Regions from separate parts of the Bacillus sp. JZ39 genome, predicted to be linked through region 2. Evidence: a T-box and tRNA genes for the amino acid it is inferred to sense, from the RefSeq annotation. Region 2 holds a T-box; the other holds one or more tRNA genes.

Region 1 (16,374 bases), 1.5 Mb from region 2:
TCCGAGTTGTTGAGCAGCTGGCTAAAAAGAACAACCTTAAAATATCCAAAAGCGAAGTTGATCGTGAGTTTTTGCTGATTAAAGCGGTCAATAATTCCTTTTACGAAGATGAACATACGACGGAGAAAGAGTGGAAAGACCAAATTCGTTATAATATCCTCCTTGAGGAATTGTTAACAAGGGATATCGATATCTCAAACAAAGAATTGGAATCATTCTATAATAAAAATAAGGAACTATATCAGTTTGATGATTCGTATCGAATTCGGCACATTGTTGTAAAAGATGAAGAAGAAGCGAGAGAAGTCCTGAAAGAACTGAAAGGCGGATCAAGCTTTGAAGCAGTCGCTGCCGAAAGATCCACTGACAGATATACATCACCATACGGCGGAGATTTAGGTTTTGTCACAGAGGCATCAGACAACATTCCATCAGCATACATTGAAGAGGCGAAAACACTCAAAGAGGATGAATGGTCTCAGGAACCAATAAAGATCAGCAACGGATATGCCATTATCCAGCTGAAAGAAAAACTAAAGGCAAGAACGTTCTCATTTGATGAAGTAAAGGGCCAGATCAGACGGCAAATCGCAATGGATCAGCTAGGTGATAAAGCGACAGTTAAGACACTTTGGAAAGAAGCCGATGTATCTTGGTTTTATGGGGAAAAAAGTACTAAGTGATTGACAAAAAATTTTGAAATTGATAGATTATATACATAATACCAATACAAATAGTCGGAAATTGAGGTGTCGAGAATGGTACGTGTAGCAAACTCCATTACTGAATTAATTGGGAATACGCCAATCGTTAAATTAAATCGCCTTGCAGATGAAAACAGTGCGGATGTATATCTAAAACTTGAATACATGAACCCTGGAAGCAGTGTAAAAGATCGTATCGGTTTGGCCATGATTGAAGCTGCTGAAAAAGAAGGAAAATTAAAAGCCGGTGATACAATCATTGAACCGACAAGCGGAAATACTGGAATCGGGCTTGCAATGGTTGCTGCTGCTAAAGGATTAAAAGCCATTTTGGTTATGCCTGATACAATGAGCATGGAGCGCCGCAACCTTCTTCGCGCATACGGTGCTGAACTTGTGCTGACTCCTGGTGCGGAAGGCATGAAAGGCGCCATTAAGAAAGCTGAAGAGCTTGCTGAAAAGCACGGATACTTTGTGCCGCAGCAGTTTAACAACCCTTCTAACCCAGAAATTCACCGCCAAACAACTGGTAAAGAAATCGTTGAGCAATTCGGTGATGACCAGCTTGACGCATTTGTAGCCGGAATCGGAACGGGCGGAACGATTACGGGAGCGGGTGAAGTGCTGAAGGAAGCATACCCTTCCATCAAGATTTACGCTGTTGAACCGTCAGATTCCCCAGTGCTTTCAGGAGGAAAACCAGGCCCCCACAAAATTCAGGGAATCGGAGCTGGATTCGTGCCGGACATCTTAAACACTGAAGTATATGATGAAATCTTCCCTGTGAAGAATGAAGAAGCATTCGAATATGCCCGCAGAGCTGCACGTGAAGAAGGAATTCTCGGAGGCATCTCATCAGGTGCGGCAATTTATGCTGCTCTTCAAGTAGCAAAAAAACTCGGAAAAGGCAAAAAAGTATTGGCCATCATTCCAAGTAACGGCGAACGTTATTTAAGCACGCCGCTGTATCAATTCGATTAAAAAAAGCCAAAACTCCCGGTCCGCCGGGAGTTTTTTTATATTTCGTGCATCAAATATGCCATGTCTGCGACGAATGTTATTCTTGGAAGAGAAATTCACTTTTTTCACTAACAACATTGCTTTACAATTAAAAACAAGTAAAAAAGAAAATAGAGGAATGATACAAATGGCACAACGCAGACCGGCAGGCAAAAAAGTACCTTTTCAAAAAGACTCATTCTTACAACAATTTGAGAAACTTGCGCAATCCCGGAAACATCATGTACTTCTTGAAAGTGCAAGAGGCGGCAGATATAGTATAGCCGGTCTTGATCCAATTGCGACTGTGAAAGGAAAAGACGGAATAACTACAATTAAGCATGGTGATGAGATGCTGTTTAAAGAAGGTGATCCATTACGGGCCTTCCACAGCTGGTTTAAAACGCTGGAAACAGAAACGAATCATGAGTTCCCTGACTTTCAAGGCGGGGCAATCGGGTTTCTCAGCTATGATTACGCACGGTACATTGAAAATTTTAAAATGCTCTCATTAGATGATCTAGAAACACCAGATATTTATTTTCTTGTTTTTGATGATATAGCAGTTTATGACCATCAAGAAGAGTCTCTATGGCTGATTACTCATGTTAATGGTTCTGATCAGGAAACAGCGGATGTGAAGCTATCTGAGTTAGAGCAGATGTGGCTGACTGAGCTTCCCGCTGTCTCTTCGCGAGAGATGAACCCTGAAACAGATGGTTCTTTCGCGGCGCCATTTACCGAGGATGGGTTCTCACAAGCTGTAGAGAAAATCAAACAATACATTGCCAGCGGAGATGTGTTTCAAGTCAATCTATCAATAAGGCAGTCACAGTCACTGTCTGTCCACCCATATCAAATTTACAAAACCTTGAGAGAAGTAAATCCTTCTCCTTATATGGCGTATTTAGAAACACCTGATTTTCAGATCATTTGCGGATCGCCTGAACTGCTTGTCAGCAAAAAGGGCAAGCTATTAGAGACGAGACCGATTGCGGGCACCCGTTCCAGAGGGAAAACAAATGAAGAAGACGAGGCGCTTGCAAACGAATTGATACACAATGAAAAAGAACGCGCAGAACATGTCATGCTGGTTGATCTTGAGCGAAATGATCTGGGAAGAGTATCACGTTACGGGTCTGTGCGCGTAAATGAATTCATGGCAATTGAAAAATACTCGCATGTGATGCACATTGTGTCTAATGTCCAAGGTGAACTGCAGGATGGGTATGACGCTGTAGATATTATTCATGCTGTGTTTCCCGGAGGAACCATTACTGGTGCACCGAAAGTAAGAACGATGGAAATTATAGAAGAACTTGAGCCGACACGCCGAGGGCTTTATACTGGATCTATAGGGTGGTTTGGATATAATCACGATCTGCAGTTTAATATCGTCATTCGAACCATTTATGCAACCGGAGGGCAGGCATTTATGCAGTCCGGCGCAGGAGTTGTGATTGATTCTGTTCCGAAGCACGAATACAAGGAATCATTCAAAAAAGCTTTTGCGATGCAAAGAGCATTAGAGCTGAGCAAAGAAGAGACAAAAATTAGATGAGGTGAGCGGAGAAATGATTTTAATGATTGATAACTACGATTCATTCACGTACAACTTGGTACAGTATTTGGGCGAGCTTGGGGAAGAGCTGGTTGTGAAACGCAATGACAGCATCACAATCGAAGAAATTGAAGAACTGTCTCCGGACTTTCTGATGATATCTCCCGGACCGTGCAGCCCTGATGAGGCGGGAATCAGTCTCGAAGCAATTAAACATTTCGCAGGGAAAATTCCTATTTTCGGTGTATGTCTCGGACATCAGTCCATCGCACAAGTGTTCGGCGGTGATGTTGTTAGGGCAGAACGGCTTATGCACGGGAAAACCTCGGATATCGAGCATGACGGCAAGACCATTTTTGAAGGGTTGAAAAACCCCCTTGTTGCGACGCGATACCACTCGCTGATCGTAAAACCTGAGACGCTGCCAAGCTGTTTTACAGTAACAGCACAAACGAAAGAAGGAGAAATCATGGCTATTCGCCACAATGACCTCCCGATAGAGGGCGTGCAATTTCACCCAGAGTCTATTATGACCTCCTTTGGGAAAGAAATGCTCAGAAATTTTATTGAGACATATCGCAAGGAAGTTATTGCGTGATGATATATGTGAACGGCCGGTATATGGAGGAGAAAGATGCAGTTCTTTCTCCTTTTGACCATGGGTTTTTATATGGGATCGGTGTTTTCGAAACCTTCAGGCTCTACGAAGGCTGTCCGTTTTTGCTTGATTGGCATATAGAAAGGCTTGAACGAGCGCTTAAGGACCTGCAAATCGAATATACTGTTTCAAAGCATGAGATCCTTGAGATGCTGGACAAGCTGCTTAAGCTAAATAATATCAAGGATGGCAATGCCCGCGTCAGACTGAACATATCAGCGGGACTCAGCGATAAAGGGTTTGTCGCCCAGACGTACGATAAGCCGACCGTTTTTTGCTTTATGAATCAGCTGAAACCAGAAAGTCTTCCTTTGCAAAAAGAAGGAAAGGTTTTATCGATACGGAGAAACACTCCAGAGGGATCGTTCCGGTTAAAATCACATCATTATCTAAATAATATGTATGCGAAACGTGAAATTGGAAATGATCCGCGTGTCGAGGGAATTTTCCTAACGGAGGATGGAGTTGTTGCAGAGGGTATCATATCTAATGTCTTCTGGAGAAAAGGTCGCTGTATCTATACGCCATCGCTTGATACCGGTATTCTGGACGGCGTCACGAGACGTTTTATCATAGAAAATGCAAAGAATATCGGCCTGGAGCTCAAAACGGGCCGATATGAGCTAGAAGCTCTCTTGACAGCTGACGAAGCGTGGATGACGAACTCGGTTCTTGAAATCATCCCGTTTACTAAAATAGAAGAAGTAAACTATGGAAGGCAAGGCGGAGAAGCAACCTCCGCTCTTCAATTGTTATACAAAAAAGAAATAAAGAACATGATTCATGAAAAGGGAGGAAGAGCATGGCGCAGCACACAATAGATCAAACACAAGTAATCCACACTAAGCCCAGCGCTTTATCATATAAAGAGAAGACGCTGGTGATGGGAATTTTAAACGTAACGCCTGACTCTTTCTCGGACGGCGGAAAATATGACAGCTTGGACAAGGCGCTGCTGCACGCGAAAGAGATGATCGATGATGGTGCCCATATCATTGATATCGGAGGGGAATCGACAAGGCCTGGCGCTGAGTGCGTATCTGAGGATGAGGAGATGTCCAGAGTCATTCCGGTGATTGAGCGGATTACGAAAGAGCTTGGTGTTCCTATTTCTGTAGACACGTACAAGGCTTCTGTCGCAGATGAAGCAGTGAAAGCCGGTGCATCCATTATCAATGATATTTGGGGAGCCAAACATGATCCGAAGATGGCTTCCGTTGCAGCTGATCATAATGTTCCAATTGTTCTCATGCATAACCGCCCTGAAAGAAACTACAATGACTTATTGCCGGATATGCTGTCGGACTTAATGGAGAGTGTAAAAATTGCTGTTGAGGCCGGAGTAGACGAGAAGAACATTATTCTTGATCCCGGTATCGGTTTCGCGAAAACCTATCACGATAACTTGGCAGTGATGAACAAACTAGAGATTTTCAGCGGATTGGGATATCCGGTTCTTCTGGCAACCTCCCGAAAAAGATTCATCGGACGTGTTCTGGATCTTCCGCCTGAGGAGCGGGCTGAGGGCACAGGCGCGACTGTGTGTCTCGGCATTCAAAAAGGCTGTGACATTGTCAGGGTCCATGATGTAAAGCAAATTGCCAGAATGGCGAAAATGATGGACGCGATGCTGAATAAGGGAGGGGTGCACCATGGATAAAGTTTATGTAGAAGGTATGGAGTTTTACGGATATCACGGTGTGTTCAAAGAAGAAAACAAACTTGGCCAGCGGTTTAAAGTCGATTTAACCGCTGAGCTGGATTTAAGCAAAGCCGGACAAACAGACGACCTTGAGCAAACGATCAACTATGCTGAGCTCTATCACGTATGTAAAGATATCGTGGAAGGGGAGCCTGTAAAATTGGTAGAAACGCTGGCGGAACGTATTGCTGGCACTGTTCTCGAAAAATTTCAGCCTGTTCAGCAATGTACGGTGAAAGTGATTAAGCCAGACCCGCCAATTCCCGGACACTATAAATCAGTAGCAATTGAAATTACGAGAAAAAAGTCATGAACAACATAGCTTATATTGCACTTGGATCTAATATTGGAGATAGAGAAACGTATTTAAGGCAAGCAGTGGCTTTACTGCATCAGCATGCTGCGGTGACAGTCACTAAAGTGTCGTCTATTTACGAAACTGACCCGGTCGGATACGAAGATCAAGCTCAATTTTTGAATATGGCTGTTGAAATCAAGACATCACTGAACCCTTTTGAACTACTTGAACTGACGCAGCAGATAGAAAATGAATTAGGCAGAACAAGGGAAGTAAGATGGGGGCCGCGGACGGCAGACCTTGACATTTTGTTATTTAATCGTGAAAATATTGAAACAGAGCAACTAATTGTTCCGCATCCGAGAATGTATGAGCGTTTGTTTGTCCTTGCGCCGCTTGCGGAAATTTGCCAGCAGGTTGAAAAAGAGGCTACAAGCGCCGAAACAGACCAAGAAGGTGTAAGAGTATGGAAGCAGAAATCTGGGGTAGACGAATTCGTGCATTCAGAAAGCTGAAAGGTTATACTCAAGAAGGTTTTGCAAAAGCATTAGGTATATCAGTTTCTATTCTCGGCGAAATTGAACGCGGAAACCGATTGCCGTCAGCTGCCATCATTCAAGATGCAGCTGATGTTTTAAATATAAGTGCGGACGAATTGGCGCCGCCAGAAAAATAGAACAAATGAAAGGAGGAGAAAAATTGTTCAAAATCGGAGATATTCAATTGAAAAACCGGGTTGTGCTCGCACCTATGGCTGGTGTCTGCAACTCTGCGTTCAGATTGACTGTAAAGGAATTCGGAGCCGGATTGGTATGCGCTGAAATGGTCAGTGACAAAGCGATCCTTTACAACAATGCAAGAACAATGGGTATGCTTTATATTGATGAACGCGAGAAACCACTGAGCCTTCAAATTTTCGGAGGAAAAAAGGAAACCCTTGTGGAAGCGGCGAAGTTTGTAGACCAAAACACAACTGCTGATATCATTGATATTAACATGGGATGTCCCGTGCCGAAGATTACAAAATGCGATGCGGGAGCCAAATGGCTTCTCGACCCTGATAAGATTTACGAAATGGTTTCTGCAGTAGTGGATGCTGTTAATAAACCAGTTACAGTGAAAATGAGAATGGGCTGGGATGAAGACCACATTTTCGCAGTGAAAAATGCACAGGCTGTAGAACGTGCGGGCGGTAAAGCAGTGGCGCTTCACGGCCGTACGAGAGTGCAGATGTACGAAGGAACGGCAAACTGGGATATCATCAAAGAAGTTAAACAATCAGTATCGATTCCGGTTATCGGAAACGGCGATGTTAAGACACCGCAGGATGCTAAGCGTATGCTCGATGAGACAGGAGTAGACGGGGTCATGATCGGACGCGCTGCATTGGGCAACCCGTGGATGATTTACCGTACGGTTCAGTATCTTGAAACAGGTGAATTAAAAGAAGAGCCGCAAGTACGCGAAAAAATGGCCGTATGCAAACTGCATCTTGACCGCCTGATTGACTTAAAAGGTGAAAACGTAGCGGTAAGAGAAATGAGAAAGCACGCTGCATGGTATCTGAAAGGCGTGAAAGGCAATGCGAACGTTCGTAATGAAATCAATCATTGCGAGACGAGAGAAGAGTTTGTACAGCTTTTAGATGCATTTACGGTTGAAGTTGAGGCAAAAGAGCTTCAAAATGCAAAAGTAGGATAATACTCACCTCTATTTGCTGCTCACTGCTAGTTTTACGCTGGCAGTTTTTCTGCTTTTTTCATGAAACAATATCTGTAATGGAGTGATAACAATGAGTCAAGAAGAGCATAACCATGAAGAATTGAATGATCAGCTGCAAGTCAGACGCGATAAAATGAATCAGCTGAGAGATAACGGCATCGATCCATTCGGCGCACGTTTTGAAAGAACTCATCAGTCTCAAGAAGTTATTTCGGCATATCAAGATCTAACCAAAGAAGAGTTAGAAGAAAAAGCGATTGAAGTTACAATCGCAGGCCGCATGATGACAAAACGCGGCAAAGGAAAAGCCGGCTTTGCCCATCTTCAGGATTTAGAAGGCCAAATCCAAATCTACGTAAGAAAAGACAGTGTCGGTGACGACCAATATGAAATCTTCAAGTCTTCTGACCTTGGTGATCTTATCGGCGTAACCGGAAAAGTCTTCAAAACAAATGTAGGCGAATTGTCTGTTAAAGCAACTTCCTTTGAATTGCTGACAAAAGCGCTTCGTCCGCTTCCTGACAAATACCATGGTTTAAAAGACGTTGAGCAGCGCTACCGTCAGCGCTACCTGGATCTTATCGTAAACCCAGACAGCAAACATACGTTCATTACACGAAGCAAGATCATTCAAGCTATGAGAAGATACCTTGATGATCATGGATACTTAGAAGTAGAAACACCTACAATGCACAGCATTCCTGGGGGAGCTTCTGCGCGTCCGTTTATCACTCACCACAACGCGTTAGACATTCCACTCTATATGCGTATTGCTATCGAACTGCACCTAAAACGTCTAATTGTCGGCGGTTTAGAAAAAGTATATGAAATCGGCCGTGTTTTCCGTAACGAAGGTGTCTCTACACGCCATAACCCTGAATTTACAATGATTGAGTTATATGAAGCATATGCGGACTATAAAGATATCATGAGCTTAACTGAAAACCTTGTCGCTCATATCGCCCAAGAAGTGCTTGGCACAACTACGATTCAATACGGGGAAGAGCAAATCGACCTTAAACCGGAGTGGAAAAGAATCCATATGGTTGACGCAGTCAAAGAAGCGACCGGCGTTGATTTCTGGGAAGAGGTTACTGTTGAACAGGCGCGTGAATATGCAAAAGAACATGGTGTAGAAATTAAAGATTCTATGACAGTAGGCCATATCATCAACGAATTCTTCGAGCAAAAAATTGAAGAAACGCTTATTCAGCCAACGTTTATTTACGGGCATCCTGTAGAAATTTCTCCTCTTGCTAAGAAAAACCCTGAGGACCCGCGTTTTACAGACCGTTTTGAGCTGTTTATCGTTGGCCGTGAACATGCTAACGCGTTTACAGAGCTGAATGATCCTATTGATCAAAGAGAACGCTTTGAAGCGCAATTAAAAGAGCGTGAAGCCGGTAATGATGAAGCTCATCTAATGGATGAAGACTTTGTTGAAGCTCTGGAATACGGTATGCCGCCAACAGGAGGTTTAGGCATCGGTATCGACCGTCTGGTTATGCTGCTGACGAATGCCCCTTCTATTCGCGATGTGCTGTTATTCCCGCAAATGAGACAACGCTAATAAAGAAGAGCGGTATCCTCCATAGGGAAAGGATGCCGCTCTTTTTAAATTCCTTAGTATTTCTTCAAAAAAACTATTGCACTATTATTTACTAGGTGGTATATTATTATTCGTTGCCGCTAAACAAGGCGATAACGAAAAAAAGAAATTCAAAAAAAGTTATTGACTTCACTGAGTCAACGAGTTATAATAATAAAGTCGCTTGAACGAAGTGAACAAAATGATCTTTGAAAACTAAACAAGACAAAACGTACCTGTTAATTCAGTTTTTAAAAATCGCACAGCGATGTGCGTAGTCAGTCAAACTACTTTATCGGAGAGTTTGATCCTGGCTCAGGACGAACGCTGGCGGCGTGCCTAATACATGCAAGTCGAGCGGACAGATGGGAGCTTGCTCCCTGATGTTAGCGGCGGACGGGTGAGTAACACGTGGGTAACCTGCCTGTAAGACTGGGATAACTCCGGGAAACCGGGGCTAATACCGGATGGTTGTTTGAACCGCATGGTTCAAACATAAAAGGTGGCTTCGGCTACCACTTACAGATGGACCCGCGGCGCATTAGCTAGTTGGTGAGGTAACGGCTCACCAAGGCGACGATGCGTAGCCGACCTGAGAGGGTGATCGGCCACACTGGGACTGAGACACGGCCCAGACTCCTACGGGAGGCAGCAGTAGGGAATCTTCCGCAATGGACGAAAGTCTGACGGAGCAACGCCGCGTGAGTGATGAAGGTTTTCGGATCGTAAAGCTCTGTTGTTAGGGAAGAACAAGTACCGTTCGAATAGGGCGGTACCTTGACGGTACCTAACCAGAAAGCCACGGCTAACTACGTGCCAGCAGCCGCGGTAATACGTAGGTGGCAAGCGTTGTCCGGAATTATTGGGCGTAAAGGGCTCGCAGGCGGTTTCTTAAGTCTGATGTGAAAGCCCCCGGCTCAACCGGGGAGGGTCATTGGAAACTGGGGAACTTGAGTGCAGAAGAGGAGAGTGGAATTCCACGTGTAGCGGTGAAATGCGTAGAGATGTGGAGGAACACCAGTGGCGAAGGCGACTCTCTGGTCTGTAACTGACGCTGAGGAGCGAAAGCGTGGGGAGCGAACAGGATTAGATACCCTGGTAGTCCACGCCGTAAACGATGAGTGCTAAGTGTTAGGGGGTTTCCGCCCCTTAGTGCTGCAGCTAACGCATTAAGCACTCCGCCTGGGGAGTACGGTCGCAAGACTGAAACTCAAAGGAATTGACGGGGGCCCGCACAAGCGGTGGAGCATGTGGTTTAATTCGAAGCAACGCGAAGAACCTTACCAGGTCTTGACATCCTCTGACAATCCTAGAGATAGGACGTCCCCTTCGGGGGCAGAGTGACAGGTGGTGCATGGTTGTCGTCAGCTCGTGTCGTGAGATGTTGGGTTAAGTCCCGCAACGAGCGCAACCCTTGATCTTAGTTGCCAGCATTCAGTTGGGCACTCTAAGGTGACTGCCGGTGACAAACCGGAGGAAGGTGGGGATGACGTCAAATCATCATGCCCCTTATGACCTGGGCTACACACGTGCTACAATGGACAGAACAAAGGGCAGCGAAACCGCGAGGTTAAGCCAATCCCACAAATCTGTTCTCAGTTCGGATCGCAGTCTGCAACTCGACTGCGTGAAGCTGGAATCGCTAGTAATCGCGGATCAGCATGCCGCGGTGAATACGTTCCCGGGCCTTGTACACACCGCCCGTCACACCACGAGAGTTTGTAACACCCGAAGTCGGTGAGGTAACCTTTTAGGAGCCAGCCGCCGAAGGTGGGACAGATGATTGGGGTGAAGTCGTAACAAGGTAGCCGTATCGGAAGGTGCGGCTGGATCACCTCCTTTCTAAGGATATTATACGGAATATAAGACCTTGGGTCTTATAAACAGAACGTTCCCTGTCTTGTTTAGTTTTGAAGGATCATTCCTTCGAAACGTGTTCTTTGAAAACTAGATAACAGTAGACATCACATTCAATTAGTAATACAAGATATCACATAGTGATTCTTTTTAACGGTTAAGTTAGAAAGGGCGCACGGTGGATGCCTTGGCACTAGGAGCCGATGAAGGACGGGACGAACACCGATATGCTTCGGGGAGCTGTAAGCAAGCTTTGATCCGGAGATTTCCGAATGGGGAAACCCACCACTCGTAATGGAGTGGTATCCATATCTGAATTCATAGGATATGAGAAGGCAGACCCGGGGAACTGAAACATCTAAGTACCCGGAGGAAGAGAAAGCAAATGCGATTCCCTGAGTAGCGGCGAGCGAAACGGGATTAGCCCAAACCAAGAGGCTTGCCTCTTGGGGTTGTAGGACACTCTGTACGGAGTTACAAAGGAACGAGGTAGATGAAGAGGTCTGGAAAGGCCCGCCATAGGAGGTAACAGCCCTGTAGTCAAAACTTCGTTCTCTCCTGAGTGGATCCTGAGTACGGCGGAACACGTGAAATTCCGTCGGAATCGGGGAGGACCATCTCCCAAGGCTAAATACTCCCTAGTGACCGATAGTGAACCAGTACCGTGAGGGAAAGGTGAAAAGCACCCCGGAAGGGGAGTGAAAGAGATCCTGAAACCGTGTGCCTACAAGTAGTCAGAGCCCGTTAACGGGTGATGGCGTGCCTTTTGTAGAATGAACCGGCGAGTTACGATCCCGTGCAAGGTTAAGCAGAAGATGCGGAGCCGCAGCGAAAGCGAGTCTGAATAGGGCGCATGAGTACGTGGTCGTAGACCCGAAACCAGGTGATCTACCCATGTCCAGGGTGAAGTTCAGGTAACACTGAATGGAGGCCCGAACCCACGCACGTTGAAAAGTGCGGGGATGAGGTGTGGGTAGGGGTGAAATGCCAATCGAACCTGGAGATAGCTGGTTCTCTCCGAAATAGCTTTAGGGCTAGCCTCAAGGTAAGAGTCTTGGAGGTAGAGCACTGATTGGACTAGGGGCCCCTACCGGGTTACCGAATTCAGTCAAACTCCGAATGCCAATGACTTATCCTTGGGAGTCAGACTGCGAGTGATAAGATCCGTAGTCGAAAGGGAAACAGCCCAGACCGCCAGCTAAGGTCCCAAAGTATACGTTAAGTGGAAAAGGATGTGGAGTTGCTTAGACAACCAGGATGTTGGCTTAGAAGCAGCCACCATTTAAAGAGTGCGTAATAGCTCACTGGTCGAGTGACTCTGCGCCGAAAATGTACCGGGGCTAAACGTATCACCGAAGCTGCGGACTGTTCTTCGAACAGTGGTAGGAGAGCGTTCTAAGGGCTGTGAAGCCAGACCGGAAGGACTGGTGGAGCGCTTAGAAGTGAGAATGCCGGTATGAGTAGCGAAAGAGGGGTGAGAATCCCCTCCACCGAATGCCTAAGGTTTCCTGAGGAAGGCTCGTCCGCTCAGGGTTAGTCGGGACCTAAGCCGAGGCCGAAAGGCGTAGGCGATGGACAACAGGTTGATATTCCTGTACCACCTCCTCACCATTTGAGCAATGGGGGGACGCAGGAGGATAGGGTAAGCGCGGTATTGGATATCCGCGTCCAAGCAGTTAGGCTGGGAAATAGGCAAATCCGTTTCCCATAAGGCTGAGCTGTGATGGCGAGCGAAATATAGTAGCGAAGTTCCTGATTCCACACTGCCAAGAAAAGCCTCTAGCGAGGTGAGAGGTGCCCGTACCGCAAACCGACACAGGTAGGCGAGGAGAGAATCCTAAGGTGATCGAGAGAACTCTCGTTAAGGAACTCGGCAAAATGACCCCGTAACTTCGGGAGAAGGGGTGCTCTGTTAGGGTGCAAGCCCGAGAGAGCCGCAGTGAATAGGCCCAGGCGACTGTTTAGCAAAAACACAGGTCTCTGCGAAGCCGTAAGGCGAAGTATAGGGGCTGACGCCTGCCCGGTGCTGGAAGGTTAAGAGGAGCGCTTAGCGTAAGCGAAGGTGCGAATTGAAGCCCCAGTAAACGGCGGCCGTAACTATAACGGTCCTAAGGTAGCGAAATTCCTTGTCGGGTAAGTTCCGACCCGCACGAAAGGCGCAACGATCTGGGCACTGTCTCAACGAGAGACTCGGTGAAATTATAGTACCTGTGAAGATGCAGGTTACCCGCGACAGGACGGAAAGACCCCGTGGAGCTTTACTGCAGCCTGATATTGAATGTTGGTACAGCTTGTACAGGATAGGTAGGAGCCTTGGAAACCGGAGCGCCAGCTTCGGTGGAGGCATCGGTGGGATACTACCCTGGCTGTATTGACCTTCTAACCCGCCGCCCTTATCGGGCGGGGAGACAGTGTCAGGTGGGCAGTTTGACTGGGGCGGTCGCCTCCTAAAAGGTAACGGAGGCGCCCAAAGGTTCCCTCAGAATGGTTGGAAATCATTCGCAGAGTGTAAAGGCACAAGGGAGCTTGACTGCGAGACCTACAAGTCGAGCAGGGACGAAAGTCGGGCTTAGTGATCCGGTGGTTCCGCATGGAAGGGCCATCGCTCAACGGATAAAAGCTACCCCGGGGATAACAGGCTTATCTCCCCCAAGAGTCCACATCGACGGGGAGGTTTGGCACCTCGATGTCGGCTCATCGCATCCTGGGGCTGTAGTCGGTCCCAAGGGTTGGGCTGTTCGCCCATTAAAGCGGTACGCGAGCTGGGTTCAGAACGTCGTGAGACAGTTCGGTCCCTATCCGTCGCGGGCGCAGGAAATTTGAGAGGAGCTGTCCTTAGTACGAGAGGACCGGGATGGACGCACCGCTGGTGTACCAGTTGTTCTGCCAAGGGCATCGCTGGGTAGCTATGTGCGGACGGGATAAGTGCTGAAAGCATCTAAGCATGAAGCCCCCCTCAAGATGAGATTTCCCATTCCGCAAGGAAGTAAGATCCCTGAAAGATGATCAGGTTGATAGGTCTGAGGTGGAAGTGTGGCGACACATGGAGCTGACAGATACTAATCGATCGAGGACTTAACCATATTTTTGAATGATGCCACATCTGTTATCTAGTTTTGAGAGAACACTCTCAATTTGTTTGGTGGCGATAGCGAAGAGGTCACACCCGTTCCCATACCGAACACGGAAGTTAAGCTCTTCAGCGCCGATGGTAGTCGGGGGTTTCCCCCTGTGAGAGTAGGACGCCGCCAAGCAATTGCACGTTAGTGCAATTATGGAGGATTAGCTCAGCTGGGAGAGCATCTGCCTTACAAGCAGAGGGTCGGCGGTTCGAGCCCGTCATCCTCCACCATTATGCCGGTGTAGCTCAATTGGTAGAGCAACTGACTTGTAATCAGTAGGTTGGGGGTTCAAGTCCTCTTGCCGGCACCACTTTTATATGATATAATACTCAAGTCTCTTGTAGAAGAGCCATTAGCTCAGTTGGTAGAGCATCTGACTTTTAATCAGAGGGTCGAAGGTTCGAGTCCTTCATGGCTCACCATTTTACGCGGGTGTGGCGGAATTGGCAGACGCGCTAGACTTAGGATCTAGTGTCTTTATGACGTGGGGGTTCAAGTCCCTTCACCCGCATTATATAGGATAACAGTTAGAAAAACTGGACATCCTGTCTGCGGAAGTAGTTCAGTGGTAGAACACCACCTTGCCAAGGTGGGGGTCGCGGGTTCGAATCCCGTCTTCCGCTCCAACTATACCATCCACGCCGGGGTGGTGGAATTGGCAGACACACAGGACTTAAAATCCTGCGGTAGGTGACTACCGTGCCGGTTCAAGTCCGGCCCTCGGCATTATGTTTTGCGCCCGTAGCTCAATTGGATAGAGCGTTTGACTACGGATCAAAAGGTTAGGGGTTCGACTCCTCTCGGGCGCGCCATATCTTTTAATAGAATAGATGGGAAATCGGGAAGTAGCTCAGCTTGGTAGAGCACATGGTTTGGGACCATGGGGTCGCAGGTTCGAATCCTGTCTTCCCGACCATTTTTTATGGGGCCTTAGCTCAGCTGGGAGAGCGCCTGCTTTGCACGCAGGAGGTCAGCGGTTCGATCCCGCTAGGCTCCACCAAAAGTTTTTAAAAAAAGTTGTTGACTTTGAAGAAGTGACGTTGTATACTAATAAAGTTGCTTTAACAAAGCGGACAAACAAAATGATCTTTGAAAACTAAACAAGACAAAACGTACCTGTTAATTCAGTTTTTAAAAATCGCACAGCGATGTGCGTAGTCAGTCAAACTACTTTATCGGAGAGTTTGATCCTGGCTCAGGACGAACGCTGGCGGCGTGCCTAATACATGCAAGTCGAGCGGACAGATGGGAGCTTGCTCCCTGATGTTAGCGGCGGACGGGTGAGTAACACGTGGGTAACCTGCCTGTAAGACTGGGATAACTCCGGGAAACCGGGGCTAATACCGGATGGTTGTTTGAACCGCATGGTTCAAACATAAAAGGTGGCTTCGGCTACCACTTACAGATGGACCCGCGGCGCATTAGCTAGTTGGTGAGGTAACGGCTCACCAAGGCGACGATGCGTAGCCGACCTGAGAGGGTGATCGGCCACACTGGGACTGAGACACGGCCCAGACTCCTACGGGAGGCAGCAGTAGGGAATCTTCCGCAATGGACGAAAGTCTGACGGAGCAACGCCGCGTGAGTGATGAAGGTTTTCGGATCGTAAAGCTCTGTTGTTAGGGAAGAACAAGTACCGTTCGAATAGGGCGGTACCTTGACGGTACCTAACCAGAAAGCCACGGCTAACTACGTGCCAGCAGCCGCGGTAATACGTAGGTGGCAAGCGTTGTCCGGAATTATTGGGCGTAAAGGGCTCGCAGGCGGTTTCTTAAGTCTGATGTGAAAGCCCCCGGCTCAACCGGGGAGGGTCATTGGAAACTGGGGAACTTGAGTGCAGAAGAGGAGAGTGGAATTCCACGTGTAGCGGTGAAATGCGTAGAGATGTGGAGGAACACCAGTGGCGAAGGCGACTCTCTGGTCTGTAACTGACGCTGAGGAGCGAAAGCGTGGGGAGCGAACAGGATTAGATACCCTGGTAGTCCACGCCGTAAACGATGAGTGCTAAGTGTTAGGGGGTTTCCGCCCCTTAGTGCTGCAGCTAACGCATTAAGCACTCCGCCTGGGGAGTACGGTCGCAAGACTGAAACTCAAAGGAATTGACGGGGGCCCGCACAAGCGGTGGAGCATGTGGTTTAATTCGAAGCAACGCGAAGAACCTTA
Region 2 (16,374 bases):
TTGGCGGGGTCTGCTCGCACATACTCTGCATTTCATTCTAGGTGTTTACTCCGCATATTGCAAAAAAAACTCCAGTCATCATCGACCGGAGTTTTTTGAATCATTATTGAGCTACAGGATATACGCTCACTTTTTTGCGGTCACGGCCGAAACGTTCGAATTTAACAGTTCCGTCGATTTTCGCAAATAGAGTGTCATCTCCGCCGCGGCCCACGTTTTCACCTGGGTAAATTTTTGTTCCGCGTTGACGGTAAAGGATAGAACCGCCTGTTACGAATTGACCGTCAGCACGTTTAGCACCTAAACGTTTAGCCTCAGAGTCACGTCCGTTCTTTGTAGAACCTACTCCTTTTTTAGAAGCGAAAAACTGAAGATCTAATCTAAGCATGTAGCTCACCTCCTATATTATGTTTGTGGTCACACGCAAGTTGTCTTTGTAATCCCGTTCGATTGTCTCCAGCGAAACAATCATGCCTTCAATCAGCAGCTGAGCTTTTTGGCGTGCCTCTGGATCAAGAGATTCAGGGAATTCAAAATAAAAATAACCCCCGTCCTCCCCTATATCAAGAAGCGGCTCGAAGCCCGCGAGCACAATGACCGCGTTAACGGCTCCAAACACAACGGCTGTCACTCCGGCACAAACAAGATCTTGTCCATGTTCAGCAAAATTCGCATGGCCCGTCATTTCAAAAGACAATATGCCTTTATCATGAGACCTCCTGATTGTTGCCTGAATCATGCTTACGCGTTGATTTTTTCGATCGTCACTTTAGTGTAAGGCTGACGATGACCTTGTTTTTTATGAACGTTTTTCTTTGGTTTGTATCTGAAAACAGTGATTTTTTTCGCGCGGCCTTGTTTTTCAACTTTAGCCGTTACTGTTGCGCCTTCAACTGTAGGGTTGCCGACTTTCACGTTGTCTCCGCCAACAAACAAAACGTCTTCAAAAGTAACTGTTTCACCTGCTTCAGCAGCAAGTTTTTCGATGTAAACAGTTTGGCCTTCTTCAACTTTGATTTGTTTACCGCCTGTTTTAATGATTGCGTACATTCTCTGCACCTCCTATTAGACTAAGACTCGCCAGATACCAGGGGGCTGTAAAAGCTCTTAACACCTGTACTGAGCGGTTGTAGCAATGGTGCTACATCCATAACATTAAAAAATATACCAAAATACAAGGCGTTTGTCAATCAGTTTTAGTAGGGCAGAAGCAGTTCCTCCATGGAAGAATTCGTCCGCTTATCGGCAAAGTAAGCGTGCAGCACTTCATTCTCGTCAAGCTGGCTGAGCTTTTGGCCTGATTTTTCTATAATAATCGGATGCTTACAGCCACGTTTGAACTCGGCCATCACATGATAGACTTTATCCTCCGCCTTTACTGTCAGCGGCAGAAGTTTCTCAAGCTCCCTGTTTTTTCCGTAATACCTTTCGAGGAGAAATCTCACATGGATATAGTGCCTTTGCCGATATTCCTCAAACAAGGAAACAGCCAGAAAGACAAACAAAACCCATGCGCTGATCTGCAGAGGAATCACGAATAAAACCCAGCACCCGAGCAACAGGCAGAAGCAGAGCGACGTTTTTAGATTAAGCCGGTGAGCCTTTTGAAAAGGCAGCTGTTTGGAAAACAACAAAAATAACAGTTTTCCTCCATCCAGCGGCCAGATCGGCAGTAAATTGACAAATAAGATAGAAAGATTATAAAAGGTGAAGAGTTCAAAGGTATGCTGATGAATCACTGAGACTTCTGCAAGCATCCAGGCGGCAAACTGAAGCCAGATGTGCTGAAGAGGGCCGGCAATAATGACTGCAAACTCTTCCTTTAACGGCCGATTCCCGTGCTCTTCCACTTCGACCGTTCCCCCAAACGGCAGCAAAAAAACACGCTTGATTCTCCAAGAAAAAAATACGGCCAGAGCAGCATGCCCCAGCTCATGAATCAATACAATCAGGAGCAGACATAATAATGCTTTCATATGGCCTGTGAGCAAGCCCAGCGCCGCGATAATCCAAAGAAAAGGATGCACATGGATCTTTAAGATAAGGTCGAGCCATTTATTCAAATGTAATCACCTGAATCGGATCAATAAATTTATCGCCGTCTTTCATGGCAAAATAATAGACCCCTTTATTATGATCATCAAGCTTAATCGAACCGAGCTTTTTGCCTTTATCCACAAAATCATATAAAGCAACATCCACATCTTTGAGCTCGCCATAGATACTATAGGTGTTGTCAGCATGCTGCACCTTAACCGTCAGTCCCGTCTGGCTGTCTTTGCTGACTTCAACCACATAGCCTTCTTTTACACTATCAATCTTATCGCTGCTTGTTTCGACTTTAATTCCTTCCCCATTGTCCTGAAAATCCTGCTGTACTTTCCCAGATGCAGGCGCGATCAGATCTTTGCCTACTTCAATTTGCTGTTCCTTATTTTTGTGTTCAGGAGCCAGGAAAGCAAGCGGATTTCCGAATTTGGTTTCGAACCAATGGCTTGCTGAGGCAAATTGAAATTCAGTTTCAAAGGTTTTGGCTACGGCGGGTTTAATCTGACTGACGGGTCCAATGTTTGTTTTATAGGCTATAGCTGAAACGAGAACAAGGCAGGCCGACAGAAGACATTTCAGGATAATTGAATCTGTTTTCACCAATGGGTGTTTTCCGTTGAATGTTGGCATGTTATCTTCGTAGACCGGAAGTGTTCCATGCTTTTCCTGATCCGTTACCATCACCCAGGACGGGGGTTTCTGCTTTTCAGAAACTGTCTGAGTAGAGAAACGTTTTGAGCCGGAAAGCTGCTTTCTTCTTTTCTCTAATCGTTTTCTGATTTCATCTGCTCTGTGACTCATTGCCATCATCCTTTGCATTCGTTGGGTTTGTACATCATATGTCTTGTCCATGGCAAATATTCGGTTTAGTCAAGAACAAAGCAGGCAAAAACAAAAAACCTGACACAGCATATGCTTTGTCAGATTCTTCTCTTTGATTCTATCACATTAAGATCTTACTCCGAAAAATGACTTAATCTTAGCCATCATTCCTTTGTTTTGCTCTTCAAGCACCTGTAAAGGAACAGATTCACCTAAGATGCGGCGGGCAATATTGCGATATGCAATGGAAGCGCGATTTTTCGGGTCCATCGCAATCGGTTCACCATGGTTGGAAGCTTTGATGACTTCATCATCATCAGCCACGATTCCTAGCAAATCGATCGACAGATGCTGTACGATTTCATCGATATCCATCGTGTCACCGTTTTTCATCAGGTGATTTCTGATTCTGTTTACAACGAGCCGCGGCGGTTCAATATTTTCCTCTTGCTCCAGCAGTCCTATAATACGGTCAGCATCACGAACAGCTGAGATTTCAGGCGTAGTGACCACAATCGCTTTATCAGCTCCGGAAACGGCATTTTTGTACCCTTGCTCGATTCCGGCAGGACAGTCTATGATGACATAGTCAAATTCCTGTTTGAGCTCTTGGACCATGTTTTTAATTTGTTCAGGAGCAACAGCTGTCTTATCGCTCGTTTGAGCAGCGGGCATTAAATAGAGCAGATCATCGAAACGTTTGTCTTTTACGAGCGCCTGATGCATTTTGCATCTGCCCTCTACAACGTCTACCAGATCGTAAATAATTCTATTTTCAAGACCCATTACAACATCAAGGTTGCGCAGTCCTATATCAGTATCTACTAAGCATACGCGCTTCCCTAAAATGGCTAAGGCGGTACCGAGGTTCGCAGATGTTGTTGTCTTACCTACTCCGCCTTTTCCCGAAGTTATTACGATAGCCTCACCCAATTCACATTCCTCCCTCAAGCCTTGTTAGATCAGGTCTTAAATGAGCCAAATGTTGAAGGCGTTCAATGACCATATTTCCGTCTGTATCTAAATAAGCACATTCCATTTCGTTCCCTTTTTGAATGTGGTCTGGGGAGCGATTTAACACATGATTGATTCTTAATTGTGTCGGAAGCATTTCAGAGGCGGCGATGACCGCTTGATTATTTCCATTAAATCCGGCATGCGCGATTCCTTTCAGTGAGCCCAGAACAAAAATGTTCCCTCCGGCCCTGACTGTTCCGCCGGGATTCACGTCACCGATCAGGAGCAAGTCGCCTTTTACCTGCAGCACTTGGCCTGAACGGACAATTTTTGAAACAGAAATAATTTCGGCTTCCTCTCTTATCTGCTGTGCTTCTTTTTTAGTAATGACTTCACTGTCAATAGAATGAACAAACAAATCTTTCTTTGACGCAATCAATTCGGTTAGCTGTTCCTCTTGCTCCTTATATAAAAAGCGATTTCCCAGCTTAACATGAACGCTGATTTTCTGGCCTTTTCCATCGGTATATTGTTCAATTGACAGCATATTCTGAAGACCATCGAGAAGCTCATCAAAAGAACACGCATCATCCAGATGCAATGTTAGTCCATTCTTTGTTCCTTTTATTGTTACATATTGCTGCTTTTTGGTCTTCACAATATTCACCTCAACAACATACTCATTTCGTCAAAAAAAGATAAAATCCTTTTTACTCATCTCTCAATTCTTTCTTTAGACTCATAAAAAACAATCTAAATGGCAGAACAAGAATAAGAGCTGCTGCAATATTTAATAAAATTGTCGGTATAAACCGGTCAAGCACAAATCCGTTAAACGTCATAATGTCTTTATGAATCAAAGACTGAATGCCGAATACATAAAATTCGAGCAGACAGACAGCCAGAACTGCTATCAATATCACTACAAATGCGTTTGTATGTAACACTTTAAACGCTTTTGAAGCCAAATAGCATAGCCCTGCAAAACCAAACATGTAAACGCCTAATAGACTTGTATAGTTCATGTCATATAGAAAACCAAAAATAAATCCGTAAATCATCGCGTGTTTTTGGTTGATAAAAGCTGACATGAATATCAATACAAGCATCAAAAAACGCGGGGCGAGCACTTGGTCATCTGTAACGAAAGGAAAATGCACCAAATCTGTAAAAATGCTTTCCGCAGAAAAAACAAGCATCATAACGAAAGGGAGAAGGAAACGTTTCACGATCCTTCCTCCTCTGTATCGACAGTCGGCACGTCACGGTTAACAACGATCACATTATTTAAATCTGTAAGGTCAGCCGCGGGTTTTACATAAGCAACCTTCGTTAATCCATAGGAATCTGACTCGATATCAGTCACTTCACCGATTGTCAGCCCTTCTGGGAAAACACCGCCTGTCCCTGATGTTTCAATAAGATCGCCTTTTTTCACGTCTTGTTTATCCTTACGCTCAATAATTGTCATCTTAAGACGTTTTTTCTCTTTGTCATATCCTTCGATCAAGCCGTAGCCTTTGCTGCCTTTTTTTCCGGAAATTTTTGTCGCGACTCTGTTATTGCGGTCAGTATCGCTTAAAAGCTGAACAGCAGACGTAAAATTGTTAAGTCCGGAGCTTTTGATCTTGCCGATTAATGCGCCTTTTTCGTTTGTAACGGCCATATCTTTCGCTACGTTTTGCTGAGTCCCCTTGTTAATGGTGACCTGTTTCGCCCAGTTATCAGGGCTTCTGGCGATGACCGTTGCTAAAATCGGCTTGTAATCTTTAATCGATTTGACATGGCCAAGCTCGTCACGCAAGGATTTGTTTTCTTCTTCAAGCTCTTGAAGCTTGGCTTCATATTGTGTCTGTCCGTCAAGTTTTTCTCTTAGACGCTCGTTTTCTTTGTATGTGTTTTTTAAATCATTGATGTTCTCAAATATTCCTGCAAAAAATTCGGCAGGCGTATGAAAAATATTTTGAAATACTCCCGTCGTATCGCCGATCACTTTCTCAGGCCAGGTGGTATTGCGGCCGCCCTTCAGCGAAAATCCAATCATAGCCACCAATATGATAATACACAGAAGTAATAGCATTAACCGCTTATTCGGCATCGTGTTACACCTCTTCTATTGAACTCCCGATTATCTAGTTTTCCCTTTGAAAAGATGGATGTGCTCCAGTGCTTTCCCTGTTCCGATCGCTACACAATCAAGCGGGTCTTCGGCGATAAGGACCGGCATTTTTGTTTCTTCGCTGATGACTTTGTCCAAATTGCGCAAAAGCGCTCCGCCGCCGGTTAACACTATACCTCTGTCCATGATATCTGCTGCAAGCTCAGGCGGTGTTTTTTCGAGTGTGCTCTTCACTGCTTCGACAATTGTAGATACAGTGTCGCGTAGAGCGTTAGAAATCTCTTTTCCTGTAATTTCAATTGTTTTCGGCAAACCTGTCAGCAAATCGCGTCCGCGGATTTCCATGTTGTCGGATTCTTCAGGAGCTTCTGCGGATCCGATTTCCATTTTAATCGCTTCAGCCGTACGGTCACCGATCATCAGATTGTACGTTTTTCTGATGTAGTTGATAATCGCGTCATCCATCTCATCACCGGCTACACGGATTGACTGAGACGTTACGATGCCTCCGAGGGAAATAATCGCAACTTCTGTCGTACCGCCCCCGATATCAACAACCATGCTTCCAGTCGGTTCCCAAACTGGCAAATTGGCTCCGATTGCTGCGGCAAAAGGCTCTTCAATCGGATACGCGTCACGCGCTCCCGCCTGTCTTGTCGCATCGATAACAGCGCGTTCTTCAACAGCTGTAATGCCTGATGGGACACATACCATTACATATGGTTTTCTGGCAAACATGCCTTTATTTTTTATGGCCTGATTGATGTAATATTTCATCATCGTCGCCGTTGTTTCATAATCAGCGATAACGCCGTCTTTCATCGGGCGAAGAGCCACCACGTTGCCCGGTGTCCGTCCAATCATATTTTTCGCATCATTTCCGACAGCGACAATCGATTTCGTATCCGTCTGCAAAGCGACAACTGACGGCTCTCTCACAACAATTCCTTTTCCTTTTACAAAAACAAGCGTATTCGCAGTTCCAAGATCTATACCAAGGTCTCTAGCACCAATTCCAAACATATGTATGTATCTTCCTTTCTTAAAGCAAAAATACCCTAAAGGGAAAAACTCATAAACTCTATTATAGCTTAATTCGACGAAAAAAAAAGTGTTACAAATATCCTTTTTCCTTTAAACTCACAAATTTTTTATCCCCGATCACCAAATGGTCAAGCAGCTCGATGCCAATCAGGTTTCCGCATTCAAACAGCCGTCTTGTCACTTCAATATCTTCCCTGCTCGGCGTCGGATCTCCAGAAGGATGATTATGAACACAGATAAAGGAAGCGGCAGATCGTTTAAACGCTTCTTTAAACACCTCTCGCGGGTGGACAATAGATGAATTCAGGCTTCCGATAAATACGGTGCGTTTATGGATGACTTGATTTTTTGTATTTAAGTATAAACAGACAAAATGCTCCTGGGTTAAAAAGCGCATATCCTCCATGACAAGATTAGCGCCGTCTTCCGGGGAGCGAATAACGAAATGTTCTTCGTTGGCTAATTTATGAATCCGGCTTCCAAGCTCAACTGCAGCCAGTATTTGAATCGCTTTTACCATACCGATTCCCGGGATGCTTGACAGCTCTTCAACCGATGCTTCCTTGAGCAGACGCAGCCCGTCAAATGAGCGCAGCAGCCGGTTTGACAGGTCCAAAACAGATTCGTGTTTAGTCCCTGTCCGCAATAATATAGCCAAAAGTTCATGATTCGCTAAGTTCTCGGCTCCGACTTTCAGGAGCCGTTCTCTTGGCTTTTCTTTCATTGGGAAATCTTTGAGTTTTAATGGCAGATCTTGTATGACCAAGCACTCCTTTTCTTTCCCTTCCCGTTTATAGAACCGTCATGCCCTTATATCAAAATGGCGAAGAGCTCTCATTGTTTTTGATATAGGAAGGCCCATGACTGAATAATAATCTCCGTCTATTTTCTTTACAAAAAGCGCGCCTCTTCCTTGGATGCCGTATGCACCTGCTTTATCCATCGGCTCTTTTGTTTCAATATACGTCCAAATCTCTTCTTCACTGAGGGACCAAAACGCAACTTCTGTCTTATCATAAAAAGTCTCGCTGTGATTTTCAGCTTGAATGCTGACCGCGGTTATTACTGAGTGACTTCGGCCTGAAAGCCTCCGCAGCATAGAAGCAGCTTCTTCTTGATCCTGCGGTTTGCCAAGGCATTCGCCGTCAAGGCATACCATTGTATCAGCACCGATAACGATTGCATGCGGGTGGAGATCAGCTACAGCCTTAGCTTTTTGTTTTGCCAACCATTGGACGTTTTCTTCTGGTGAAAAGTTTCGATTTAATTTTTCTTCTACTTCACTGACAATAATGGAGTAGGGCAGCTGGAGAAGATCGAGGAGTTCTTTCCTGCGCGGAGATTGGGATGCAAGTATTAGCGGTTTTGTCATGTTCGTCATCCTTTCAGGGTTTGCTTAAGAAAAAAAGATACTCGTTTATCCTACCAAATCACGAGGCTTGTCACAATTTCAGAAAAATAACTTTTTCATGACAAAATAAAAAAAGCCTGTCACTAAAGGACGAAGGCTCAGGGCACTATCTCTTATTTTACGACGGCTAACAGCTCCTGCTGAGCCTTCCACCCGGCTTCAGCACTTGGATCTTCTAATTCCTTTAAAGCCTGCAAAATCGCTTTTTTCTCTCCTGTTTCTGACGCTTTTGTTTCACCAAGCGACTTTTCTATTTTCTCTGCACTCGCTTTTGTAATGTCTTCGCCGAGAATCGCCTTTGCTGCAAGCTCCGCTGTTTCCTTAAAAGAATCTGTCATATCTGACTCTATTGATAAGGAAAGCTCCTTGCCTCCCCAGGCTTCAAAATCACTGTCGATTAAAACCTGTCCTAACTGCTGTGAGACATCCTTATCAGTGGCTAAGCCCGCGATGACATACGTATACCCATCATCCTTTGACAGTGACACGGCGGAATATCCTTTTTCGGTCAATTGTTCTGTTAACGTTTCGGCGCCCTTTTCATTTGAAAATTTTCCGGCTTGCACAGCGTATGTTTTGTATGTACCTTCAGTTTGTGCTGCTTGTTTTTCTGCGCCTGAGGTTTGTTTATCAGCAGAAGTATCTCCGGCTTTTGCCGTTTGGCTGCCCAGAGAATCCTCTAAAGAGGCCGGTGCTGACGCTTCTTTATTCCCCGATATGCTTAACGCGAATAGCCCTAATCCAGTGCCAATGACAGCCGCGAAGGCAATCGTCGCAGCCACTCTTTTTACTGGTTTGGCAGTCCCGGTCTTTCCTTTTGCATAAGACTTTGTTTTTTTCTTTTGATAAGGAGGAACAACTTTGGGGTCCTCTTTAAACACCTTGTCCTCCTCGGAATCCCAATTAAATTCATCTTCATCAGGATGTTCCTGGGATGCCGCAACCTCTTGTTCTGCCTGTCTTTTTTCCTCCCAATTTGAGAATGTCATGCTTTTATCTGCCTCTGTATCTGGTGTCTCTTGTTCGTAAACCGTCTCTTCTTTTCCATTAATCGTCACCTTGAGGGCTTTTTCTGCGGCTTTACTGTTTTTTTTATTCTTTCTTTTTTTCATTTCCGCTTCCTCCCTTCATTTGCTTGACCGTTCTTGTCGGCTTTTCATGCTACACACTTTAGCACAGGCAAAGAAAAAAAGAACAAGACTTTTGTCGCCTTGTCCAAAAAACGTTCGTCAAATTTTTCAGCAGTCAGCCCAATGCCATTTTGATATAAAAAGAAATGATAGAGTCACCGTATAAATAGGCCAAAATGCTCCCTGCGGCTATAGCGGGGGCGAAGGGAAGCGGCTGCCTTTTAGCGAGTCTACCAGTCAGAACAGCTGCCACTCCATATAATGCACCTATCAAAACAGAAAAGAAAAAGGCAGCTGCCAGCATTTTCACACCAAGCACAAAGCCAATCACCGCAAATAATTTAATATCTCCTCCCCCTACTCCCCCATGGGTGATTGCGGCAATTACAGCCAGAAATAGAAATCCAGCTGCCGCACCTAGCAGGCCTGCACACCAGGAATCAAGCGGAGAAATCAATCTCGCGGCCGCCAAAAAGGGAAGAAAGAAAATCAATATTCGATTTGGAATCAGCATAAAATGAATATCTGTCACTGCAACAATAATGAGAAGAGAGATAAACACCACAGCGGGAAACAGTTCCAGCGACGTGCCAAAGCGTATTCCTGCGGCGGCAAATAAACACGCTGTCACAAGCTCTGCTGCGGGATACATAAAAGAAATCCTATGCCCGCAGCTTTTACATTTACCTTTTTGAAATAGGAATGACAGGATGGGAATTAATTCTGCAGGAGTTAATGTCCGCCGGCAAAACGGGCATGATGAACGGGGCGCAATAATAGATAGATGTAAGGGGATACGGCACCCGGCCGTATAGTAAAAAGAACCAAGGATCAGCCCGAAGATAAAAAGAATGGATAGCATAGACAACACACCTTTACTCATTGAGTTCTGGTATGGATTGTAGCAAAATGGACATCCTGAGCTCCAATTGGGAATATTCAATTTTACACATAAAAAAAACGGCAGAATCTTTTTTTTTGATTCTGCCGGAGCCGGATGCTTTTATTTCAACCTTTTTCGAATGTCAGAAATAAAGTAAAGAGATCCGGTAATCAGCACAATTTCATTTGAGCCCTTTTTACTTTCTATGAATTTGATCACATCGTCTGGATCTTCACTCCAGCTTTTATTGCTGATTTCACTTGCATCATAGAGATCTTTTGCAAGGGAAGCACGCGGGAAATCAAAAGAAGCAAAATGAATCGCATGAGCAATGGTTTCCAGTCTTTTAATCATGTTCTGATACGGTTTGTCCTTTAACGCGCTAAACACCACAGAAATGCGTGAATTGGCGAAACGCTGCTTCATCGTTTCCGCCAGCTTTTCAACACCTTCTTCGTTATGCGCACCGTCTAAATATACCGGAGGATGTTCCTGAACAAGCTCTAACCGTCCCGGCCAAGCAGCCTTCACAAGCCCGCTCCTTAACGCTTCGTCACTGATATGGGCGATATTCTCCTTATTGAGCCACTCCGCAGCCAAAATGGACAAAGCAGCATTTTGTCTTTGATGGGTGCCAATCAGAGATGTCCGAATATCTTCATAGCATTTCTCTTCCGTTTTGAATGAAAACTGTTCTCCTGCAGGCAGAGCCTCTTCATTGAAAATAACACATGCATCATGCAATGACTGGAACGGCGCAGCATGCCGTTGAGCTTCATGGCGGATGACCTGTAAAGCTTCCGGCTGGGTAACTGCTGTAACGATTGGAATACCTTCTTTAATAATGCCGGCCTTTTCTCCTGCAATTTCTTCAATGGTGTTTCCCAAAATGTTCATATGATCGTGTCCGATGCTTGTAATCACAGTTAAGAGCGGTTCAACCACATTAGTAGAATCGAATCTACCGCCCAAACCTGTTTCAAAAATAACAAAATCGACCTTATGAAATTCTGCAAAATATAAAAATGCACAGGCCGTCATAATTTCAAATTCTGTCGGCTGTCCGTATTCCGTTTGATCAAGGGCTTCAACGTGCGGTTTCATTTGATTGACGAGTGCTGTCCATTCCTCATCTGAAATCGGTATCCCGTTTACGCTGATCCGTTCATTAAACGTAATAATATAAGGCGATGTAAATGTTCCAACCGTATATCCGGCTTCCTGCAGCATAGAACGGATAAAAGCGACAGTTGATCCTTTACCGTTTGTTCCTGCGACGTGGAACGCTCGGATTTTTTTTTCAGGATGTCCTAACCGCGCCATCAGCTGTTTCATTCGGCCAAGTCCGGGCTTCACCCCGAATTTCAGCCTCCCGTGAATCCAGCTGCGCGCATCTTGATATGCAGTAAACAATGATAATCCCCTCTTTTATAAGACAAGGCGGTTTCTCTAGAAACCGCCCCGGCTTTTCATTAACCCTTCAGCTCAGCCATTCGTTTTTGAACAGCGTCACGCTTCGCCACATAATCTTTTTCTTTTTCACGTTCTTCATCAATTACGTGTGCAGGCGCTTTTTTCATAAATCCTTCATTTCCAAGTTTCTTTTGGACACGCTCAACTTCTTTTGTCAGTTTATCAAATTCTTTTTGCAGACGGGCAATTTCTTCATCAATATTGATTAAGCCTTCAAGCGGAAGAATAACCTCTGCTCCTGAGACAACGGCCGTCATCGCCTTATCAACAGCCTCAATATCGGTGCCGATTTTAAGCACGCTCGGATTCGTAAAGCGTTCAACATATGAACGGTTCGCTTCGAGGCGGGCTGCTATTTCGTCTGTGCTTGTTTTAATGTACAGTTCAACCTGCTTGCTCATTGGCGTATTGACTTCACTGCGGATATTGCGCACAGAACGGATCAGCTCAACAAGAAGCTTCATGTCAGCTGCCGCTTCAGTATCGGTATGCTCCGGCACTACTACAGGCCATTGACTTACTGTAATCGATTCCCCTTGGTGAGGAAGGTGCTGCCAAATTTCCTCCGTTAAGAATGGCATAAACGGATGGAGCAGACGCATCGTTTGATCAAGTACGTAAGCAAGGATGGAACGGGTAGTTTTCTTAGCCGCTTCGTCTTCTCCATAAAGCGGAAGCTTCGCCATTTCAATATACCAATCACAGAAATCATCCCAAATAAAGTTATATAAATGGCGTCCTACTTCACCAAATTCATATCGATCAGCAAGCTGGGTCACGTGCTCGATCGTTTCATTTAATCGCGTTAAAATCCACTTGTCAGCAACTGACTTTTCGCCTGACAGATCAAGTTCATCGTACGTCATGCCATCCATATTCATTAATGCAAAACGGGAGGCATTCCAAATTTTATTGGCAAAATTCCAGGTCGATTCCACTTTTTCATAGCTGAAGCGCAGATCCTGGCCAGGAGAGCTTCCAGTCGCAAGGAAATAACGCAGAGAATCGGCTCCGTACTTGTCAATCACATCCATCGGGTCGACACCGTTGCCAAGAGATTTACTCATTTTCCGGCCTTGCTCGTCACGGATTAAGCCGTGGATTAAAACATCTTTGAACGGGCGCTCGCCTGTAAATTCAATGCCTTGGAAAATCATGCGTGATACCCAGAAGAAAATGATATCGTACCCTGTCACGAGAACATCTGTCGGATAGTAGCGTTTAAAGTCTTCAGCCGTTACATCAGGCCAGCCCATTGTGGAGAAAGGCCATAGCGCAGAACTGAACCATGTATCCAGTACGTCTGTATCCTGTTCCCAATTTTCGCTGTCTTCCGGCGCTTCAATCCCGACATATAGCTCGCCTGTTTCTTTATGATACCAGGCAGGAATACGATGGCCCCACCACAATTGACGGGAGATACACCAGTCGCGGATGTTTTCCATCCAGTGTAAATACGTTTTTTCGAAACGGTCAGGCACAAAGTTGACCTTTTCTTCTTTCTTTTGCAGCTCAATCGCTGCATCAGCAAGCGGCTGCATGCGCACAAACCATTGTGTAGAAAGATAAGGCTCCACAACAGCCCCGCTTCGTTCACTATGGCCGACAGAGTGCATATGATCCTCGATCTTGAAGAGAACTCCCGCCTCCTGTAAATCTTTCACGAGTTTTTTGCGGCATTCAAAACGATCCATACCTTGATATTGCAGAGCATTTTCATTCATCGTGCCATCTTCATTCATGACAAGGATGCGTTCTAAATTGTGGCGGTTGCCAAGCTCGAAGTCGTTCGGATCATGAGCAGGCGTAATTTTCACGGCACCTGAACCAAATTCCATATCAACATAGTCATCACCGACAATCGGAATTTCACGATTTACAATCGGCAGGATCACCGTTTTTCCGATAAGGTGTTTATAGCGCTCGTCTTCAGGGTGAACGGCAACAGCTGTATCACCGAGCATTGTTTCAGGACGTGTCGTCGCAATTTCAATTGAGCCTGAACCGTCAGCAAGCGGATAGCTCATATGATAGAACGCGCCTTGAACATCCTTGTAAATCACCTCAATGTCTGATAGGGCTGTTTTTGTCGCTGGGTCCCAGTTAATAATATATTCGCCTCTGTAGATCAGGCCTTTTTCATAAAGCTTAACGAATACTTCTCTTACCGCTTTGCTCAAGCCTTCATCCAGCGTAAAACGTTCACGGGAATAATCTAGGCCAAGACCTAATTTCGCCCACTGGCTGCGAATAAAGTCAGCATATTCTTCCTTCCACTTCCACGTTTCTTCGAGGAATTTTTCACGGCCTAAATCGTAGCGGGATTTGCCTTCTTCACGAAGTTTCGCCTCCACTTTAGCCTGTGTCGCGATGCCGGCGTGGTCCATGCCTGGAAGCCACAGCACATCATAGCCCTGCATGCGTTTCATTCTTGTTACAATGTCTTGCAGCGTTGTGTCCCATGCGTGGCCAAGGTGAAGTCTTCCTGTTACGTTTGGCGGCGGGATGACAACAGAGTATGGCTCTTTTGTCTGGTCACTGCCCGCTTCAAAAAATTTGCCTTTTAGCCAAAAATCATATCGGTCTTTTTCAACCGCTGCCGGATCATATTTCGTCGGCATTGTTTGTTCATTCGTTTCCATCATAACCCTCCAGCATGTTTAAAAATGGCTGAGAACGAAAAAAGAGCTCTTCATCCCTGTAAAAGGACGAAAAGCTCTTTCGCGGTACCACCTTTTTTCATGAACTCTATCAGTTCATGCACTTATAACGGATAACGGGTGTTTCCCGAATTTCTCTACTCTTCTTTCAAGAAATTATGCTCCCGGGCGACCTTCCAATCAGACAACATAAGAAGCCTTTCAGCAAACGGCTTCTCTCTCTGCATGCGCCTTTTTTGTACTCTTCCCGTTCTAAGCAGGTGTATTTATCAGCTCATTGTATACATTATTTATGTTCTTTATTATAGTAAAAGTGTTTTTGATTCGTCAATCATCTTTTCCAAAAACACCGCTTTCTATACAGATGGGCAGGCACCTATTGCCCAAGTTTACATATGATGCTTGTAAATGCGTAGAGGAGGATGCACCGTGAAGAAACGTTTCAGCTCTTATTCGCTGCCGCCATGGGTAAGGCAAATTCGACTTGTATCCGCACAAGTGATTATTCCCATTACGATTTTTCAAGGAATCAGAACCATTTTCTTTCCGACAACCTTTGATGTTTTGCTGCTCGCAATCCTAATCTTTTTAGCTTGCGCCCTTCATTTAGAATGGATATAAACAAACAAGTCCGCGCCATTAAGACGTGGACTCGTTTTCAGCCTGAAATTTTTTCTCTTGTTCAATCTGATGGATTTTCATCACAAACGGCTCTATATTTTTCATTTGCCAATAAGCCTTTAATAATTGTGTACATTCCTCTTTTTCATGCTGTCTTTTCCCAGTTTGATAACCGTTCAGCACCTTGTACATGGCTGCCGGATATGCCATATAGCTGAGAAAAAGGCTGACTTCCGCTTCACGCAAAGGGAATGATTTCGTATATCCATAAAACCATTCGACGCATTCCGGACAAGCTTTCGGAAAGCCTCTGAACATTTTTGTATAAAAGCCGAGCAGGTCGTTTTGCGGCGGACCGACAGATGCTCTTTCGAAGTTTGTAAAATATCCGGTCCCGGCATCATTATACAGAAAATGGTGTATAGACAGGCTGCCGTGGTTCATTACAACCCTTGAAACGTCCTTTTCCTTTGCAGACTCATACCAGTCCTCCAACCGTTCCAGCGCAAAATTCACCGCAGAAATGGTTTCTGAAAAATAGGTTATGGCCTGGAGTTCAAAAGGAGAAAGGTACCACTCCTTCTCCGCTCTATCCACAAACTGCTCATAGAAAATTTTATCTTGTTCCCACTTTTTTTTCGTTTGCCCGTAATAACGTTCAATCTCATCACGTCTAACCTTTAGTTCCTGCGCGGTTCTCTCGTGAAGACGGGCTGTTTCTCTAAATAAATAAGCATGTTTCTGATCCCGTTCTTCCTCTTGGTCAAATTGGAGCCAAGGCATTAAATAGTAGGTATCTCCGTATTGTATGCCTGCTGAGAAAAACTCACCGCTATTTGTTCTGTAAACGGGAACGAATGAACGAAAGCCTTTTTCCTCAATCGCCACCATATGATCTGTAAAATGCTTGCCGCGCCCCTCTTTCAATTTTTTCAGGGCAAATATGCCGTAGTCTGTATACACTTTCCAAACAAGAGGACTGACAGGCTCAATAAATTGAGCAGTCAGTCCGTATTCCTGAAGAACCGATTGGGTATCTTCCATTTCATTCACCACATTTTCCGATCACTTACGGTTTACGCATGGCTATTTTTATATTGAGGAATATAGAGAATCTGTCCTGCTTTTAATTCATCATCCAAGGCTAAAGAATTCATCCTGATCAGCTGCTGAGATGTAATTTCATACCGTTCGCATAAACGCTC

What was found. A T-box is a leader RNA that pairs with one kind of tRNA and senses whether it is charged. The one in region 2 lies ahead of valS (valine--tRNA ligase), so its partner is inferred to be a tRNA-Val.
Region 1: it encodes a tRNA-Val, which carries the amino acid that the T-box ahead of valS (valine--tRNA ligase) is inferred to sense. The anticodon was not compared.

The regions. Positions count from the first base shown of each region.
Region 1 covers NZ_CP096389.1:80,087-96,460, forward strand. Annotated here, with positions in the region: gene M1D65_RS00430 (peptidyl-prolyl cis-trans isomerase) at 1-683, shown strand, start outside; gene cysK (cysteine synthase A) at 759-1,685, shown strand; gene M1D65_RS00440 (anthranilate synthase component I family protein) at 1,852-3,264, shown strand; gene pabA (aminodeoxychorismate/anthranilate synthase component II) at 3,278-3,862, shown strand; gene pabC (aminodeoxychorismate lyase) at 3,862-4,743, shown strand; gene folP (dihydropteroate synthase) at 4,725-5,582, shown strand; gene folB (dihydroneopterin aldolase) at 5,575-5,937, shown strand; gene folK (2-amino-4-hydroxy-6-hydroxymethyldihydropteridine diphosphokinase) at 5,934-6,437, shown strand; gene M1D65_RS00470 (helix-turn-helix domain-containing protein) at 6,389-6,598, shown strand; gene dusB (tRNA dihydrouridine synthase DusB) at 6,622-7,623, shown strand; gene lysS (lysine--tRNA ligase) at 7,715-9,214, shown strand; rRNA gene M1D65_RS00485 (16S ribosomal RNA) at 9,525-11,074, shown strand; rRNA gene M1D65_RS00490 (23S ribosomal RNA) at 11,245-14,172, shown strand; rRNA gene rrf (5S ribosomal RNA) at 14,228-14,343, shown strand; tRNA gene M1D65_RS00500 (tRNA-Val) at 14,366-14,441, shown strand; tRNA gene M1D65_RS00505 (tRNA-Thr) at 14,446-14,521, shown strand; tRNA gene M1D65_RS00510 (tRNA-Lys) at 14,558-14,633, shown strand; tRNA gene M1D65_RS00515 (tRNA-Leu) at 14,640-14,722, shown strand; tRNA gene M1D65_RS00520 (tRNA-Gly) at 14,763-14,837, shown strand; tRNA gene M1D65_RS00525 (tRNA-Leu) at 14,852-14,937, shown strand; tRNA gene M1D65_RS00530 (tRNA-Arg) at 14,947-15,023, shown strand; tRNA gene M1D65_RS00535 (tRNA-Pro) at 15,051-15,127, shown strand; tRNA gene M1D65_RS00540 (tRNA-Ala) at 15,136-15,211, shown strand; rRNA gene M1D65_RS00545 (16S ribosomal RNA) at 15,384-16,374, shown strand, end outside.
Region 2 covers NZ_CP096389.1:2,630,632-2,647,005, forward strand. Annotated here, with positions in the region: gene rpmA (50S ribosomal protein L27) at 104-388, opposite strand; gene M1D65_RS13580 (ribosomal-processing cysteine protease Prp) at 401-739, opposite strand; gene rplU (50S ribosomal protein L21) at 742-1,050, opposite strand; ribosomal protein L21 leader region at 1,064-1,139, opposite strand; gene spoIVFB (stage IV sporulation intramembrane metalloprotease SpoIVFB) at 1,197-2,063, opposite strand; gene spoIVFA (stage IV sporulation protein SpoIVFA) at 2,056-2,850, opposite strand; gene minD (septum site-determining protein MinD) at 2,998-3,804, opposite strand; gene minC (septum site-determining protein MinC) at 3,806-4,486, opposite strand; gene mreD (rod shape-determining protein MreD) at 4,539-5,057, opposite strand; gene mreC (rod shape-determining protein MreC) at 5,054-5,926, opposite strand; gene mreB (cell shape-determining protein MreB) at 5,957-6,970, opposite strand; gene radC (RadC family protein) at 7,062-7,757, opposite strand; gene M1D65_RS13630 (Maf family nucleotide pyrophosphatase) at 7,794-8,363, opposite strand; gene spoIIB (stage II sporulation protein SpoIIB) at 8,516-9,514, opposite strand; gene M1D65_RS13640 (prepilin peptidase) at 9,648-10,394, opposite strand; gene M1D65_RS13645 (bifunctional folylpolyglutamate synthase/dihydrofolate synthase) at 10,536-11,828, opposite strand; gene valS (valine--tRNA ligase) at 11,888-14,530, opposite strand; T-box leader at 14,590-14,812, opposite strand; gene M1D65_RS13655 (hypothetical protein) at 14,978-15,169, shown strand; gene cotN (spore coat protein CotN) at 15,188-16,213, opposite strand; gene spoVID (spore coat morphogenetic protein SpoVID) at 16,246-16,374, opposite strand, start outside.